2 regions of the Bifidobacterium sp. ESL0732 genome follow, and region 2 is predicted to be linked to the other one. Evidence: riboswitches for the same ligand, from Rfam matches in the RefSeq annotation. Region 2 holds a riboswitch; the other holds the start of a gene.
What was found. A riboswitch is a leader RNA that binds a small molecule or an ion and turns the genes downstream of it on or off. The one in region 2 is predicted to bind thiamine pyrophosphate.
Positions count from the first base shown of each region.

Region 1: another riboswitch for thiamine pyrophosphate. It lies ahead of OZX70_RS05130 (ECF transporter S component); the one in region 2 lies ahead of OZX70_RS06850 (hydroxyethylthiazole kinase).

Region 1 is NZ_CP113920.1:1,308,370-1,311,496, reverse strand. Features, by position in the region: gene OZX70_RS05135 (dipeptidase) at 1-1,154, shown strand, start outside; TPP riboswitch at 1,340-1,462, shown strand; gene OZX70_RS05130 (ECF transporter S component) at 1,512-2,141, shown strand; gene OZX70_RS05125 (ATP-binding cassette domain-containing protein) at 2,273-3,127, shown strand, end outside.
Region 2 is NZ_CP113920.1:1,762,356-1,765,482, reverse strand. Features, by position in the region: gene thiD (bifunctional hydroxymethylpyrimidine kinase/phosphomethylpyrimidine kinase) at 1-99, opposite strand, end outside; gene thiE (thiamine phosphate synthase) at 69-806, opposite strand; gene OZX70_RS06850 (hydroxyethylthiazole kinase) at 853-1,785, opposite strand; TPP riboswitch at 1,777-1,897, opposite strand; gene OZX70_RS06845 (NAD(P)H-binding protein) at 2,217-2,846, opposite strand; gene OZX70_RS06840 (NAD(P)-binding domain-containing protein) at 3,041-3,127, opposite strand, start outside.

The DNA.
Region 1 (3,127 bases), 450 kb from region 2:
CTCCGGGAGCGTTCGAAGTCGTAGGTTCCAAGATTGTTGACACCGATGCGCCGACCGTGTTGCTTTACGCGCATCACGACGTGCAGCCGGTTCCGGATCCTTCCGCGTGGAACACCGATCCGTTTGTGGCCACGCAAATCGACGGTCGCCTTTACGGACGTGGCGCGACCGACGACGGCGGTGGCATTGCCATCCATTCCGGTGCGTTGCACGCATTGGGCGACGATCTGAAGGTCAATATCAAGGTCTTCATCGAAGGCGAGGAGGAGATGGGCTCGCCGAGCTTCATTCCCTTCATCGAGGCGCATCAGGACGAATTCGATTCCGACGTCATCATTGTGGCCGATTCCGGCAACTGGAGTGCTGAGATTCCCAGCCTCACCACCAGTTTGCGAGGCAATACCGATTTGGATGTGACAGTCAAGGCGTTGGAGCATCCGGTGCATTCCGGCCAGTTTGGTGGTCCGATTCTCGACACGAATACCTTGTCTTCCATCCTGATTGCCTCAATGTATGACGAAGACGGTTCGCTCAATATTCCGGGACTCGAGGGGGGAGACCCTGTCGGCGGACTCCAGCGTGACCTGGACGAGGCCAGCGTACGGGCCGATTCCTCGGTGGTCGATTCCTATCGTTTCGCCGGCACCGGTTCGTTGGCTTCACGTCTGTGGACCAAGCCCAGCATTTCCGTCATCGGCTTCGACGCGCACCCGGTGGATGGCTCCTTCAACGTCATCGCCAACGAGACCCGCTTCCGCCTGTCCATACGCACCGCGCCGAACCAGCGCCCAGAAGACGCGGCCAAGGCCGTCACCGACTTCCTGAGCTCCCATGCCCCGTTCGGAGCCGAAGTTTCTGTCTCCACGCTCGATACCGGCATGGGTTGGAGCATGGATCCCAATGCGGAAGCCACTCAGGACGCTCTGGAATCGATGCGCGAAGCATTCGGCGTCGATCCCATCAACAAGGGCGAAGGCGGCTCGATCCCGTTCATCCCCGAACTGCAACGCATCTTCCCGAATGCCCAAGTTCTGGTCACCGGCCCCGAAGATCCGAAGGGCAACGCTCACAGCCCCAACGAGTCGGTCGACCTGACAAGCCTCAAAAACAACGTCCTCACTGAGGCCCTGATCCTAGACAAACTCGCGAAGTGATTATTCGCTGGTGAGCTACCTCCCGCAACCTCTGTCAGTTGAATTTCTCTGTGAGAGTGTGGGACGGGGATATGCGATGTTCGGGCGTAAGACACGGCCGAGCGGCCAAGGAGCGTCCCGAACATTGTATATCACCGGCCCACACGGCCCAAGGCTGGGGAATGACAGGGGATTGCTCTAAGATGGCGAATTGACACGGGGGCTGTCTACCGGCGCAATCTGGCAGATGGCTGAGATGAGGAATATCCTCGACCGAATGAACGTGAGTCCGGACAATGCCGGCGCACGGACGTCTCTCTTTTCCCGTGCCTTGTATGCGCGCCGATAAGCGGTGCGCACCTTGGAAAGGCACAAATCATGTCATCATCGAATCAAGCAACCGTCGCAACCAAACCAAACCTTCGTTGGCGCGTCGTCGATATCGCCGTCGCTTCAGTCATCGGTGTCGTCAGTACATTCGTCTACTGGGCTGCCGCCTTGCTATACGGTCCCATCGGCTCGCCTCTGGATGCCCTCATTCCCGGTCTCGGCGGTCTGATGAACGGATTCTGGCTTTTCGCTGGCCCGCTCGCCGCGGTCATCGTGCGTAAGCCCGGCGCCGCAACATACGCTGAAGTCGTTGCAGGTGTGCTCGAAGCGTTGCTCGGCAATTCCTGGGGCGGCATGGAAACGTTTCTGATTGCGCTGGTACAGGGGCTGTGTGCAGAAGTCGTGTTCCTTTGCGTGGCGTATAAAGTCTGGAACCTTCTCACAGTCACGCTTTCCGGCGTAGTCTCCGCCATCGGCTGCTGGGCCTATACCTTCTTTACTCACCTGCAAGGTTTCAATATGATGGGTGCTTATGGACTCTGGTATCTCGTGGCCACCATTATTTCTGGCGGACTGGTGGCCGGAGTACTGATGTGGTACCTCTATATCGCCATCGCCAAAACCGGTGCCATCGACAAGTTCGCTTCAGGCCGTCAGGTTCGTGCATCCTCCAAGTGAGTGGTATCAGGTAGAATTTTGAGGCATTGATGGGGGAACGTATGCAAGGCAAGCAATCGAAGGTAGCCAATAGCCGAAAAGGCGACGATGCACAACAGCATGCCTCGGAAGCTCCTGATATTGGCGATGAAATGGTTTTGCGAAATGCGGAATCATCAATCGGTAACGTTTCCCCCAAAGTGCTGCCTGCCTCGATCCGTTTCGAGCATTGGGGCTATCGCCATGCCTCACGCCGACATTTCGCCGTACGCGGTCTGAATCTTGACATTCGCCCTGGTGAGCACGTGCTCCTTCTTGGCGCCTCGGGCATCGGCAAATCGACGATACTCGAAGGTGCTTCGGGATTGCTTGGCGGTGATGCAGCGGAACCCACGAGCGAGGCCGGGCAGAATGACGCGAGTGAAGTCGTCGCCGTTGAGGATTCCGAAGGCGGGGTCACCGAGGGAGGCGTCTTTGTCGATGACGTCCCGGCCGCTGCAGCCCACGGTCGTGTTGGACTCGTGTTGCAGGATCCTGACGCCCAGACGATTTTTGAAAGGCTTGGCGACAATGTCGCGTTCGGTCCTGAAAATATGGGCGTGCCACGTCCTGAGATTTGGGAGCGCGTGAAACAAAGCCTTGCTGCTGTCGGCCTTGAAGGGTTGCAATTGCACCGTTCTACCATGCACTTGAGCGGCGGGCAGATGCAGCGGCTTGCGTTGGCTGGGGCCTTGGCCATGCAGCCGGGGGCATTGCTTCTTGACGAGCCGACCGCGAATCTTGATCCGGAAGGCGTCGAACAGGTTATCAATGCCGTCACTGATGTATTGCATAATACCAAGGCGACCATGCTCTTGGTCGAGCATCGAGCTGGTCCGTGGATTGAGCTTATTGACAGAGTCATAGTTCTCGGGTTGGAATCGGATGACCAGGTGAAGGCCCGTGTTACTCAGGTCGGCGAGGATGCGGAAATCGACCACAGCGGGTTCAGACGAACCATTGTGGTC
Region 2 (3,127 bases):
ATCATTCGAAAGATGGTTTTCTGCCTTTGTTTCATGCTCGCCGCTTAGCGATGCATCCTGCGACATCATCAGCCACGTTTTGCGCGTGCGGCGTTCCATGAGCTCACCATAGCTTTTGTCGTGGCTTGCGGATTGTCGGCTCCGGCGATGGCCGAGACCACGAACCAGCCGGCGGCTTCGGTTTGCGCCAGCTCCGGCAGGTCTTCGAGTTTCACTCCGCCGCCCACGACAATGGGATAGTTCGATTCACGGCACAGCGCGTTGATGGATTCCGTGTCCTGCGTGTGACGTTTGTGGTCGGCGCCGAAGACGATACAGTCGGGCTTGGTGGTGCTGGGGTGCAGCGGGCCGGCACCGATGTAGTCGATGGTGCCGTCGGGCAGGGCGTTGGCGGTCTTCACTTCGTCGAGCACCTTGCAGCTCAGCCCGATGATGGCGTCCGGGCCGAGCAGCTTGCGCGCCTCTTCCGGGTTCATATCGTCCTGCCCGATGTGAACGCCGTCAACCTTGATCCCCAGATCACGGCACTGCCAAGCCGCATCCACGCGGTCGTCGATGACCAGCGGGACGGACTCGGACGCTCCGGCCTGTGCGATGACTTCGGCACTCCGCCGTGCAATTTCGGTGATATCCCTGGCGTCTCCGGGCTTGACGCGAATCTGGACGAAGGTGATGCCACCGGCCAGCGCCTGTCGCACGATGTCGGGGACAGGCCGCGATTTGGTGTCGGCCGGCCCGAGCACGAGGTAAGAGCTCAGGTCGAAGTTATGGCGCATGGAAGCAAATGATGAATTGTTGGTAGTCATAATTGTCTCGATTCTCTATGGTTAAGAAATACGTTGTGTGGTGTATTCAGGCGAGAATCGGCGAGGCGGCGATCTGCGCGGGTGTGGTCGACCAGAGTCCGTCGAGGAAGGCGACCTGGAAGGAGCCGGGGCCGTGGGAGTTGGCTTCGCCGGTTTCGCTGGCACGGTTATAGAGGGCGCTTGCGGCGAGGGCTGCGGTCAGCGGGTCAGCAACGGCCAGATAGGTCGCGGTCACACCGCCCAGTGAGCAGCCGGCTCCGGTGATCTTGGTCATCATCGCACTGCCGCCGGGCAGACGATAGGTGTGTTCGCCGTCGGTAACCAGATCGGTTTCGCCGGAAACGGCGACGGCGCCTTGGCCCTGAGCGTCGGACTTGGCGATGAATCGGGCCAGTGCCTTGGCCGAGGCTTCAGCCGCTTCGACGTCGTCTGCGGATTCCACGCCGACCGGTCCGCTGGACTGCCGTGCAATGCTGTCCAGCGCATTGTCGTTTTCCTGAAGCGGCAGCTCCCACATCTCGCGCAGTTTGATGACTTCGGAGGCGTTGCCGCGGATAATGGTCGGCGGTGCCGCCTTGAACGACTTCAAAATGGCGGTGCGCGTGGTCCCCATTCCCGCAGCCACCGGGTCGAGTACCCAACGATGGTGGTCGGCATGGAATTTCTCGGTGATCTGCTTCAGCGCGTCCTTGTAGAACGGCAGCAGCGTGCCCACGTTGATGTAGCTGGCGCCGCTCGCCGCCTCGCCGCCCGCGATGTCGTCGGGCAGGAAGCTCATCGCTGCGGTGCCGCCCGCCGCCAGCTGCGCATTGGCCACAAGGTTGATGGTCACGAAGTTAGTGAAAGACTGGGCCAGCGGCGTGGTGTCACGCACGGTTTGCGCAGCCGTACGAATGCTTAATCGCAACGGATTATCCGCCGCCAGATCCTTGAGATTGCCGAGATTGTTGTTTGTTGATGAGTATGCGTCATTGACCATATTCGCGTCTCCCTACGATGGTATTAACCAACAGGTTCCAAGGGTCGGGCGTTGTGTCCGTCTCAACTTGCGCGCCCGCCGAAGCGGACCGCAGGTTCCCCTGCACTTACAAGTCACGACGCTATGCGCTTCATTGGACAAGGGTGATTTGGGTTCATTACAGCTGTGCTCATTGGCGGCCATCCATAGTGTTTCTTTATGCAATGCAATAGTAAAACTGTGTTTGAAAATGAGAACGCAACGTTGCGTTCCGTTGGACGGAGACAAGCAGCATGGTCGTGTCGGTCGGTCGCTTTATATTCTCGCGCTCCGGCAGTCTGGTGGCAATGTGGCATGAATGTGCCTCTGACCCTTTAGAAACATAATTTCTGGATAGGTCAGAGGCACAGTCAAAGTGAAGGTCTGATGCTATTTGTTGATTTAGGACGTCATTACCATCGTACGGAGATGCGCTCGCGGTCATGCGGACGGTCGGTTTCGATCTCGTCAACCATCGCGATGGCATAGTCGGCGTAGCTGATGGCGCTCTTGCCGTCCTTGTCGGTGGTGTAATCCTCGCCCGCAAGCACATAGTGACCGGTACGTTCGCCGTCGGCCTGGAAGTCGCCGGCGGGGCTGATATAGGTCCAATGCACGTCGTCACGCCCGCGCAGCGCGTCAAGCGCCTTACCCATTGCCAGCGGCACACCTTTGATCTCTTCAGGGAACGTGTCCGAAAGTTGGGCGGTGTGTTCCTTGTTTGTGTAAAGGCTGCCCGCGCCGCCGACCACTAGCAGGCACGTGTCGGTGCCGGAAACAAGGTCGGCCAAGTGCTTCAGCGAGGTGCCGTATTCGTCGAACTTCGCCGGGTCGAAGACGCCGAAAGCGCTCACTACTGCGTCAAAACCAGCGAGGTCGTCGGCTGTGAGATTGTAAAGGTCCTTGATGATGGCGTGCTGGGCGGCGGTCTTGTTTTCGCTGCGCACGACTGCGGTGACGTCCATGCCGCGATTGACGGCTTCGGCGACGATCAGCCGTCCGGCCTTGCCGTTGGCCGCGACTACTGCGATGTTCTTGCTCATAAACATGTTCCTTTGTTGAAATGATTGGTGGGTTGAGAATTGGCGTAAAAGTGATTGATAGGCGAATGTGGAATTGGACTTCGTGTTGGTGCAGATGGCCGCATTGCGTTTACTGCGGTTACGTGAGGTGCTGATATCGACGTTGCGGGTGAATGATTGTTGGATCGATTCACCCACGACAAGTTGCCATCAAGTTACTCGACGACCTTGAATCCGCCGGTCCACGGGGTGCCGCCGCCCATCGCGACGACCATCTGCAAGGCGCCGAACGCTTCCATGTA